Regions from separate parts of the Arthrobacter sp. 05T444 genome, predicted to be linked through region 1. Evidence: riboswitches for the same ligand, from Rfam matches in the RefSeq annotation. Region 1 holds a riboswitch; each other region holds the start of a gene.
The links. A riboswitch is a leader RNA that binds a small molecule or an ion and turns the genes downstream of it on or off. The one in region 1 is predicted to bind thiamine pyrophosphate.
Positions count from the first base shown of each region.

Region 2: another riboswitch for thiamine pyrophosphate. It lies ahead of AC1DD3_RS14210 (ECF transporter S component); the one in region 1 lies ahead of thiD (bifunctional hydroxymethylpyrimidine kinase/phosphomethylpyrimidine kinase).
Region 3: another riboswitch for thiamine pyrophosphate. It lies ahead of thiC (phosphomethylpyrimidine synthase ThiC); the one in region 1 lies ahead of thiD (bifunctional hydroxymethylpyrimidine kinase/phosphomethylpyrimidine kinase).

Region 1 covers NZ_JBFTKK010000006.1:234,985-238,808, reverse strand. The annotation lists gene AC1DD3_RS08545 (Rne/Rng family ribonuclease) at 1-1,563, shown strand, start outside; TPP riboswitch at 1,641-1,738, shown strand; gene thiD (bifunctional hydroxymethylpyrimidine kinase/phosphomethylpyrimidine kinase) at 1,721-3,274, shown strand; gene rplU (50S ribosomal protein L21) at 3,604-3,824, shown strand, end outside.
Region 2 covers NZ_JBFTKK010000014.1:51,558-55,381, forward strand. The annotation lists gene AC1DD3_RS14190 (amino acid ABC transporter ATP-binding protein) at 1-588, shown strand, start outside; gene AC1DD3_RS14195 (RidA family protein) at 645-1,025, shown strand; gene AC1DD3_RS14200 (DUF4235 domain-containing protein) at 1,126-1,389, opposite strand; gene AC1DD3_RS14205 (heme-degrading domain-containing protein) at 1,425-1,970, opposite strand; TPP riboswitch at 2,139-2,282, shown strand; gene AC1DD3_RS14210 (ECF transporter S component) at 2,354-2,974, shown strand; gene AC1DD3_RS14215 (ABC transporter ATP-binding protein) at 2,974-3,824, shown strand, end outside.
Region 3 covers NZ_JBFTKK010000001.1:459,704-463,527, reverse strand. The annotation lists gene AC1DD3_RS02090 (VOC family protein) at 25-900, opposite strand; gene AC1DD3_RS02085 (amidohydrolase family protein) at 969-2,063, opposite strand; TPP riboswitch at 2,153-2,260, shown strand; gene thiC (phosphomethylpyrimidine synthase ThiC) at 2,255-3,824, shown strand, end outside.

The DNA of each region.
Region 1 (3,824 bases):
TCCAGCTCCACGAAGGTCCTCGCCCCGGAACTGCTCTACGGCGAACCGGACCTGACGATCAAGGTGGTCCGCGACGTCTTCAACGAGGACTTCTCGAAGCTGATCGTTTCCGGCGAGGAAGCGTGGGACACCATCGAGGCCTACGTCACCTATGTGGCACCCGACCTGGTGGGCCGGCTGGAGAAGTGGACCAAGGACACCGACATCTTCGCGGCGTGGCGGATCGACGAGCAGATCCACAAGGCGCTGGACCGCAAGGTGTTCCTGCCGTCCGGCGGTTCCCTCGTGATTGACCGCACCGAAGCAATGACCGTGGTTGACGTCAACACCGGCAAGTTCACCGGCAGCGGCGGCAACCTGGAAGAGACGGTCACCAAGAACAACCTGGAGGCGGCCGAGGAAGTCGTCCGGCAGCTCCGACTCCGCGACATCGGCGGCATCATCGTGATCGACTTCATCGACATGGTGCTCGAATCCAACCGCGACCTCGTACTGCGCCGCATGGTTGAGTGCCTCGGCCGCGACCGGACCAAGCACCAGGTCGCGGAGGTGACCTCGCTGGGACTCGTGCAGATGACGCGCAAACGGATGGGCACCGGGCTGCTGGAAGTCTTCGGCGAGCAGTGCGAGGCGTGCGCCGGCCGCGGCATCGTCACCCACGACGAGCCGGTCGAGCACCGCCGGGCCAATGTCGTTGCCGCCGAGCACCACATCCCTCGGGCGGAGCACCAGCCCGCCGTGCGCCCGGAGCGAAAGAGCCGCCGCCGCGGCAAGGGCGGCCAGGTTCCGGCCGAGTCCGCGCCTACTGCTCCCGCCGCAGTCCATCACGAGCCAACCGAGGCCGAGCGCCATGCCAAGGCCGAAGCCACCCGGGCGGCCCTCGCCAACATAGCGGCAGCGGCACACGCAGCCCACCTGCACGAGGATGCCGCCCACCACGGTGTCTCCGGCGATGCGGCGCGGCCTGCTCCGGTGCCGGCGGCCTCCGCTCCGGAGAGCCCGGCAGTGCACCGCAGCCCGGAGACGGAAAGCATTTCCGGCCGTCCCGGCGCCGTGCTGACGTTCGGAGGCGAGAAGGTGGTGCTTCCCTTCGTCGAGCACGCCGACGAGCCGGCATCCGAAACGCCTGCCCTGACCCTGGACCGGCTTGAGGAAGCCTTCGCGCACCTTGGCGAGCCTGCTGCTCCCGCTGCGGAGGAGCCGACGGCGGCCCCGGTACCTGCTGTTATTGATCCGGCTGCAGCCGGCCCTGCCACTGCGGTAGCTGCCCCGGCGCGAACCGGGGCGAGTCCCGCTCCGGCGGTTGCGGAGAACGACGCCGACCGGTTCGCGGATCACTCGGCCGTGCAGACCCGGGCCCGACGTCCGCGCCGGAACCGCAGCGCAAGCCGTGCGCAGGGCGCAGCCAACGAGACGTCCGTGGAACACCATGAGACGGCGCCGGCAGCAGTGGCCGGACACTCGCATGAGGCCAAGGCTCCGGAAGCGGACAAGGTGGCTGCCGCCAAGCCGGCCAGCGAGCCGATCATTCTTGGCGTAGGCGTACCCGCGTCTGAGCTCTGAGTCGACCCCTTCCAACGGGCCGGTGCTGCAATCGCAGCACCGGCCCGTTGGGTTTTGGGAGTAAGCCGCTAGGCTGGGGGACTGACACGGGGTGCCGAGCAAAGTGCCGGCTGAGATCCAAACCCGTTGAACCTGACCGGTTAGCACCGGCGAAGGGATGTCTCCTTTGTCCTCAGCATCTGTCCTGCCTCCCGCGGTTGATTCCTCCGTTGCCGCCTTCAAATTCTCCCCGCGCACCGGCCGGGACATTCCCCGGGTCTTGGCGATCGCCGGCTCGGACCCTTCAGGAGGCGCCGGAGTCCAGGCGGACCTGAAGAGCATCGCGGCCAACGGGGGCTATGGAATGGCCGCCATCACGGCGCTGACCGCCCAGAACACCCGCGGCGTCAGTGCCGTCCACGTGCCGCCGGCGGATTTCCTGACCGCGCAGCTGTCAGCTGTCAGCGACGACATCACTGTGGACGCCGTGAAGATCGGCATGCTGGGCGACGAAAAGGTGATCACCGCGGTCCGCAACTGGCTGGAGAAGGTCCGTCCCGGCGTCGTGGTTCTTGATCCGGTCATGGTTGCAACGAGTGGGGACCGGCTGCTGCAGGAGTCCGCGGAGTCTGCACTTCGGGAACTCCTGCCGCTGGCCGACCTGATTACGCCCAACCTTGCCGAGTTGGGCATGCTGCTCGGGGAGCCGGAAGCCGCCACCTGGTCCGACGCGCTCGAGCAGGGAAAACGGTTGTCGGCCGAAACCGGGGCCACAGTCCTGGTCAAGGGAGGGCATTTGGACGGTGCTGATTGCCCGGACGCCCTCGTGAATACCGGTGGTGTGTTGTCGGCTGACGTCGTGGTGGTGGACGGCGAGCGGGTTCCGACGCGCAACAGCCACGGCACAGGGTGCTCGCTGTCCTCAGCCATGGCTACGGTGCAGGCGCGCTTAGGGGACTGGGAGCTGTCCCTGCGTACCGTCAAGCCGTGGCTGGAAGGGGCCCTCCGCACGTCCGGGAGGCTCGACGTGGGGCACGGCAACGGACCTGTCCACCACTTCCACCACCTGACGGTGGCGGGCGAAGGCAGCTATGCCGGGATGCTCCACGCCGAAGCCGCACCCGACCTGGAATCGATCTACGGCCTGGGCTTCATCCGCGGCCTGGTGGAAGGCACCCTGCCGGAAAACGAGTTTGCGTACTACCTTGCCCAGGATGCCATCTACCTCAACGGGTATTCACGCGTCCTGGCGCGGGCCAGCGCCCTTGCCCCCACCGAGGCCGAGCAGCTCTTTTGGGCGCGTTCCGCGCAGCAGTGCCTCGAAGTCGAGTCGGAGCTGCACCGCAGCTGGCTCAGCACCCGGACGGTGCGGGCGGAGCTGGGGCCGGTCACCAAGGCATATGTGGACCACCTGCTGGCTGCTTCTGCATCCGGAAGCTATGCCGTGCTGGTGGCGGCGGTGCTTCCGTGCTTCTGGCTCTATGCCGACGTCGGGGCGAGCCTCCACGCCGAATTTGCGGCGGCGGGCGCCCCGGAAGAGCATCCGTACGCGGAGTGGCTGCGCACCTACGCCGACGAGGACTTCGCCGCGGCCACCCGGCAGGCCATCGGGATCACCGATGCCGCCGGGCGCGCGGCGTCTGACTGGGAACGCACCCAGATGCTCACGGCCTTCCGGCAGTCCTGCCGCTACGAAGTGGATTTCTTCGACGCGCCACGCCGCCTCGGCTGAGCGGCGGCGGGCGCGGCAGCCGGTACGATAGATGCGCACGGTTACGGCAGGCGGTGCGGCAGCCCTTGTGGCGCCTATCACGGACAGCCCGCCGAAACCAGCCTCATTTGCGGCCGAAGGCGAAATTAGCGTAGTCTAGATCTTCGGTGCTTACGCCAACACTTGGGTTATGACCCCGGAACGATCCAATCGGAATTGTTCTTGGGATAGCTCACGGGTTCCCCCGGGGAATCCACGGCGTTGAGGCACAGCGAGAGCCAGGCCAAACAATTGGACCCAGGTTCCGCACGCAAATTTAGTAATAAACGTCGAGAGAAGTGAGTTCCCAAGTGGTGTACGCGATTGTCCGCGCAGGCGGCCGCCAAGAGAAGGTTTCCGTTGGAGACTTCGTTACCCTGAACCGCGTCGCCGGTGGAGCTGGCAGCACCATTGAGCTGCCCGCACTGCTCCTGGTAGACGGTGACAAGGTCACCTCCGCAGCTGCGGACCTGGCCAAGGTAACTGTTACGGCTGAGATCCTTGAGGACCTTCGTGGTCCGAAGATCGTCAT
Region 2 (3,824 bases), on a different contig from region 1:
GGTCGCCTTTACGTAGACGAACACCTGGTGGGCTACACCGAGCGCCACGGACGACTTTACGAAATGAAAGAGCGCCAGACCGCACGCTCACGGCTGAACGCGGGCATGGTTTTCCAACGCTTCAACCTCTTCCCGCACATGACGGTGCTGGAGAACATCGTGGAAGCGCCCGTCCATGTGCTCGGGCGTCCGCGGAACGAAGTCACCGCCGAAGCGCAGACGCTGCTGGACCGCGTCGGGCTCGGCGACCGGGGACACTCCTACCCCCAGGAGCTCTCCGGCGGGCAGCAACAGCGGATCGCAATCGCGCGGGCACTGGCCATGAAACCCAAGCTCATGCTCTTCGATGAACCCACGTCCGCACTCGACCCGGAGCTCGTCGGCGAAGTGCTCGACGTCATGAAATCCCTCGCCGAGGCCGGGATGACCATGGTCGTCGTCACGCACGAACTTGGCTTTGCCCGTCAGGTCAGCGACCAGGTCGTTTTCATGGATCAGGGGGTGGTCGTCGAAAGCGGACCCCCCGCGGAGGTCCTTGGTTCACCGCGGCACGAACGCACCCAGGCCTTTCTTTCAAAGGTCCTCTAAGAACATCAACAACTCCGGCCGGCCACCGCGCCGGTCACACGAAAGGAATCCTCCCCATGCCTCGACAGCAGGTAACCACAGACCTCGCGCCCAGCCCGGCCGGACCCTACTCCCAGGCGATCGCCGCCAACGGCTTCCTCTTCACCGCGGGCCAGACACCCCACGACCCCGTCACCGGTGACACCGTCGGCACCACCATCGAGGAGCAGACCGTCCAGGCCATGAAGAACCTGGCTGCAGTCCTGGCCGGGCACGGACTGGACTTCTCCCACGTCGTCAAAGCAACGGTGCACCTGCACCATCCCGGCCGGGATTTTTCAGGGTTCAATGCCACGTACGAAGGGTTCGTCGAAGCCCCCTACCCGGCTCGAACCACCGTCGGTTCATTCCTGGGAGACTTCCTGGTCGAAATCGACGTCGTAGCCGCCATACCGTAGCCAGCCCAGGACCTCCGCTGGGGAATGACCGCGGACCACGGCCCCGTCTGATGCAGTGTCCAGCATTAGTCGGGCCCGTGGTCGGCTCACCAGGAAGTGGCTAGACGATGTCCTGGGTTTTGGCGAAGCGGGTGATCGCCCGCTGTGTGCCCCGGTTGGCCAGCACCTGGATGATGGCGCTCACCGAAGCTGAAATGAGGGCAAAGGTGAGGGCCGAGCGGAGCGTCGTGGGGACGTCGTCCTTCCCGCCCTTGGGCGGCTTGCGGCCGGTGGTCTTTTCCCAGATGGTGTCCACGGCCTTGGTGCCGGCGAATCCGGCGAGCAGGCTAATGCCGGTGCCAAGCAGCTTGATGAAAAAACTCATTCCGAAACTCCTTGCGACGTGAATACAGACTGCCCCTAGCCTAGCCGCATGGACGCATGGATTTCCCGAAGTGCCCGCACCACCAGATCGTGGTCGGCCTTCTGCGGCAACCCTGAGACCGTCACCGTGGCTACCGCACCCACGCCTTCCACGTAAATGGGGAATGAGCCGCCGTGGGCGGCATACCTGGACTGGTCAAACCAGGCGTTGTCCTCGATGCGGCCCCCGCCGAGTCGGCCGCGCAGTCCCACGAGCAGGGACGGTTCCTCGTAGCGTGCTGCGGTCCGCTGCTTGGCCTTGACCCAGTGCTCGTTGTCCGGGGTGGCACCCTCCAGTGCCACATGGAACAGCACGTGTTCGCCCTTGGTGATGTCGACGGCGATGGGCAGGTTGCCGATCTTGCCGAGCTCAACCAGCAGGAGGCCGAGGTTGAGGGCGTCGTCCCTGCCGAACCGGGGAAACTGCAGCTCGGTGATTTCCGCTTCGATGCTGGCGATCAGGGCTGCCAGAGCGCCCGCCGGCTGCTCGGCGGCGGAGTCGGGGTCAAAAGCGGCTTGGCTGCCGTGATCCTGTTGCGTCATGGCCCCAATGTACTCCGCGCTGTCCTCGCGCCGCCCCGTCCCAGGCAGCCTCTGTTCGCCGCCCTCTGGCGCCTCCGCGCACTTCCCGGATACCTCCCGGATTGTGACCGCGGCGCCGGTCTTCCGCGGCCGTCCCGGTGTAAACTGGATCAGCCCACAAGGGCAGATTTATTACGACAGGGGAGCGCCGCCGTCGGGCATCACTGGCAACTGCCAGCGAAACCGAGGATGGGCGCTGAGAGTGCGGACCGCCGCAGACCCTCGAACCTGATCCGGCTAGTACCGGCGCAAGGGAGTCGAGTTCTCAAAGTGTCCGGCAGCAGGCAAACCAACCGCCAGCAGCCGGGGAGCGCTTTCCCCTCCTGTTCCTCAGGAGGACCATCATGACAACTGCAACAATCAAGAAGACCGGCTACAACTGGCGCGTGGCTGACATCGTGGTGGCGGCACTGATCGCGGTCGCCGGCGGCGTGATCTTCTGGGCCTGGTCCCAGGGCGCCAACCTAATCTCCGCCCCCGTCAACGCCGTGTACCCGCCCCTCTCCGGCCTCTACGCCGGCGGCTGGATGATTCCGGCGGTGCTCGGCATGCTCATCGTCCGCAAGCCGGGTGCGGCACTGTTCTGCGAAGCCGTCGCCGCCACGGGCGAGCTGATCATGGGCTCCCAGTACGGCACCACGGTGCTGATCTCGGGCATCCTGCAGGGCCTGGGTGCGGAGCTCGTGTTCGCCGCCTTCATGTACAAGAAATTCAACCTCCCCGCTTCGCTGCTGGCCGGCGCGGGTGCGGGCCTGTTCTGCGGCCTGAATGACTCCTTCGCTCCGTGGGGCTGGAACATTGCGTACGCCGCTGGGGACAAGCTCGCGTATATCGTGTTCTGCGCCATTTCCGGCGCGGTCATCGCCGGCGTGCTGTCCTGGATCGCTACCCGCGGCCTGGCCAGGACGGGCGTGCTGAGCTCGTTCGCGTCCCGCAAGGCAGCCACGGAGCCCGTCTTCTCCTGATGCCCGCACATTACGACGGCGGCGTCCGCCCAGCCGCGGTCACCGCCCGCGGCTGGGGCTGGCGCCACGCGGGACGGTCCAGGCCCGCCGTCAACGCGCTGGACCTGGACATCCGGCCGGGGGAGCGGGTCCTGTTGCTGGGACCTTCCGGCGCCGGCAAGTCCACGCTGCTTCACGCCCTCGCCGGGGTTCTGGGTGACGGCACCTCGGGAAACAGCGCAGCCGGCGACGGCGGCCTTGCCGACAGCGACGACGCGGACGAGACCGGCAGCCTGCTGATTGCCGGCGAACCGCCGCGCGCGCGGCGCGGCCGCGCCGGCCTCATGCAGCAGGACCCCGAAACGCAGGTGGTCCTCTCCCGCCTCGGCGACGACGTAGCGTTCGGTGCCGAAAACCTCTCCGTGCCCCGCGACGAAATCTGGACCCGCGTCCACGAGGCACTGGACGACGTCGGGCTCGCGCACCTTCCGCTGGACCACGCGACGTCGGCCCTGTCCGGCGGGCAGAAACAGCGCCTTGCGCTGGCCGGCATCCTGGCGATGCGGCCGGGGCTCATCCTGCTGGACGAGCCGACCGCCAATCTCGACCCGGCAGGCGTGCTGGAAGTCCGCGACGCCGTGGGCCGCTGCCTCGACAAGACGGGCGCCACGCTGGTGGTCGTGGAGCACCGGGTAGCCGTATGGAAGGACCTGGTAGACCGGATCGTGGTGCTGCAGCCTGGATCCGGCACGCAGCCGGCGGTGCTGATCGACGGTACGCCGGACCAGGTTCTTGAACAAGCGCGCGAGATGCTCATTGCCGCCGGGGTCTGGGTTCCCGGATATGTCCCGGCCGCGCGGCAGCGGACTCT
Region 3 (3,824 bases), on a different contig from region 1:
CGATGGTTTCGGCGTACTGCGCGCTCAGCGCACGGCGACACGAATGCGGTTGCGCCACGGGTCCTGGAACCGAAGCTCCGCCCCGGTGTGGTGGGCAGCGACTCCGGCGACCTTTAGGCGGTCGGCGAGCGCTCCGACGTCGTCGCCGGCCGGGACTTCGATGAGGACTTCGCCCAGGCCCAGGGTGTCCCGCCGGGGACCTGCGCCGCGGCTGTTCCAGACGTTCATGGCCATGTGGTGGTGGTAGCCTCCGGCGGAGACGAACAGGGCCTGGCCGTGCCAGCCTGCCGTCTTCTCGAATCCGAGGGTGCCAACGTAGAAGTCGTGGGCCGACTGGACGTCGCCAACCTGCAGGTGGACGTGACCCACCCCTGCCTCCGTGCCGCGCTGGCCCTCCACCGCACCCTGGGTCAGGTGGTCCTGCAGGTACTTCTGCGGCGGCAGCGCAAGGCTGTCCATGACTACATTCTTGCCGTCCCAAGACCAAGCATCGCGGGGGCGGTCCCAGTAGAGTTCGATGCCGTTGCCTTCCGGATCACTGAAGTAGAAAGCCTCGCTGACCAGGTGGTCGGCGCTTCCCGTGAAGGACTGCGGCTCGTACTGCGCCGCGGTGGCCACGGTGGCTGCCAGTGCCTCCTGATTGTCGAACAGGAGTGCCGTGTGGAAGAGGCCGGCTTCTCCCCGGCCCGGAATATTCAGGCCCGGGGCGGGAGCGAGATGAACCAGCGGCGTCTTAAGCCTGCCAAGGTAAAGGCCGCCGTCCTGCTCCGCCACGACGTCGAGGCCGAGCGCCCGCTGGTAGTAGTCGGTCATGAGGTTCATGTCCCCCACTTTGAGCATCACAGTGCCCATGGTGAGATCGGCAGGAAGAAGATCCTGGCTGCTGGCTGCTGGTGTCATTTGAGTACTCCCGGACTCCCTGGCCACCGGATTTCGATGGTCTCTACATATCTAAATTACTTGAAGCTTCAATTTATTCCTAAACGGACAACGCGTCCCCGCAGAACTATGCCCCTGAGATCCCTGATGGTTCCGGGCACCTCGCGGGGGTCCTCAGTGCACAACACCACGTCGGCACTTGCCCCTTCGGCCAGGCCCTCCGCTCCCAGCCACCGGCGGGCACCCCAACAGGCGGCGTCCAGGGCAGCAGCCGCCGGAAGGCCTGCGGCGTGGAGGGCCAGGATCTCGTCAGCTATCCGGCCGTGCCGGATCACGCTGCCCGCGTCCGTTCCAGCGAAAACCTGCACCCCGGCTTCGTGCGCTTCCAAGATCCGTTCATTCCGGCCTTCCCACAGGGCCCGCATGTGGGCCGCGTAGCGCGGAAACTTGGGTTCGGCCTGGGCAGCGATATCCGGGAACGTCGCGATGTTGATCAGTGTGGGAACGATCGACACGTGCTGCTCGACCAGCCTGGGAATGTGCCGCGGCAGAAGTCCCGTGGCATGTTCGATGCAGTCGATTCCGGCGTCCAGCACGTCGTCGAGCGTGTCTTCGGCGAAGCAGTGTGCAGTGACCCTGGCGCCCTCATCGTGGGCGGCGCTGACGGCGTCCCGTACCGCCGAGGCGGGAAACGACGGCGCGAGGTCGCCGGCGTCGCGGTCGATCCAGTCCCCCACCAGCTTGACCCAGCCATCGCCGGAACGCGCCTGCTTGCGGACCGCCTCGACAAGGCCCTCCGGCTCCACTTCGACGGCGAAATTCCTCAGATAGCGGCCTGTCCGGGCGATGTGCCGCCCGGCCCGGATGATCCTCGGCGCTTCCGGGCTGCGCTGGAGCCAGCGGGTATCGCTGGCCGCGCCTGCGTCCCGGACGAGCAGCGTGCCGGCGTCGCGGTCAGTCATCGCCTGGGCATAGGCGGTGTCGTCGTCCACGGCGCCTCCGGGCCCCAGCCCGATGTGGCAGTGGGCATCCACGAAGCCGGGCAGCACCCAGCCGTCAAGTACTGCGTCCGGGACGACTGCCGGGCGGCGGAAGGTCAGCCGGCCGTCCACGGCCCAAAGGCCTGCCCGCTCCTGGTCCGGGCCGGTAAGCGCGGTCCCGCTGAATTCGATGATGGGCGCCATGGCTCAAGCGTAATCCGTACGGCCCGGCCCGGCGTGTGTCACACCCGGCACGGATGCGGCACCCGCCTGCCGCCCTGTGGTAGCTTCGTCTACGACCACACGGGTGCCCCTGCAGGGGCTGAGATCGGGCTAGCGCAGCCTGCGACCGTTGAACCTGTCCGGGTAATGCCGGCGAAGGAAGTGAGCAGTAAATGAACACCCAGAAAACACGGCTGAGCCCTGCCCAAAACGAGGCGGCCCATAACGAAGCTGGCCAGCAGACCACCCAGTCGCTGAAGTCGCACTCACTGGCTTACATCGAGGGGGAAGGCCTGCGCGTCCCGGTCACGGAAATCGCCCTGGAGCCGTCTCCCAACGGGGAGCAGAACGAGCCGCTGCGGGTCTACCGGACTGCGGGTCCGGGCAGCGACCCGGTAGTGGGCCTCGCCCCGTTCCGCTCGGAATGGATCGAAGCACGCGGGGACACGGAGCCGTACGGCGGCCGGCAGCGGAACCTGCTCGACGACGGCAGGTCGGCTGTACGTCGCGGCGCAGCTTCCGCGGAGTGGAAGGGAGCGCAGCCGGTGCCCCGCCGCGCCGTCGGGGGCAAGACGGTGACCCAGATGCACTATGCCCGGCAGGGCGTCCTCACCCCGGAAATGCGCTTCGTGGCACTCCGCGAGAACTGCGACGTTGAACTGGTGCGCAGCGAGGTGGCTGCAGGCCGTGCCATCATCCCCAACAACATAAACCACCCCGAGTCCGAACCCATGATCATCGGCAAGGCGTTCCTGGTAAAGATCAACGCCAACATCGGCAACTCGGCGGTAACCAGTTCGATTGCAGAGGAAGTGGACAAGCTGCAGTGGGCCACCCAGTGGGGCGCGGATACCGTGATGGACCTGTCCACCGGCGATGACATCCACACCACCCGCGAATGGCTGATCCGCAACTCCCCCGTCCCTATCGGCACCGTTCCGATCTACCAGGCGCTGGAGAAGGTCAACGGTGAGGCCAATGCCCTGACGTGGGAGATCTTCCGGGACACCGTGATTGAGCAGTGCGAGCAGGGTGTGGACTACATGACCATCCACGCCGGAGTGCTGCTGCGCTACGTCCCGCTGACCGCCAACCGCGTCACGGGCATCGTGTCCCGCGGCGGGTCCATCATGGCCGGCTGGTGCCTCGCACACCACCAGGAGAACTTCCTTTACACGCACTTTGACGAGCTGTGCGAGATCTTCGCCAAATACGACGTCTCCTTTTCGCTCGGCGACGGCCTCCGGCCGGGCGCAACCGCCGATGCCAACGACGCCGCACAGTTCGCCGAACTGGACACCCTGGCGGAGCTGACCCAGCGTGCCTGGGAATACGACGTCCAGGTGATGGTTGAAGGCCCAGGCCACGTCCCGTTCCACCTGGTGCGCGAGAACGTCGAGCGCCAGCAGGAGCTGTGCAAGGGCGCTCCGTTCTATACCCTCGGCCCGCTGGTCACGGACGTGGCGCCCGGCTACGACCACATCACCTCCGCCATCGGTGCCACGGAGATCGCCCGCTACGGTACGGCCATGCTCTGCTATGTGACGCCCAAGGAACACCTGGGGCTGCCCAACAAGGACGACGTGAAGACCGGCGTGATCACCTACAAGATCGCCGCCCACGCCGCAGACCTCGCCAAGGGCCACCCCGGCGCCAATGAGAGGGACGACGCCCTGTCCAAGGCGCGCTTCGAGTTCCGCTGGCGGGACCAGTTCGCCCTGTCCCTTGACCCGGTAACGGCAG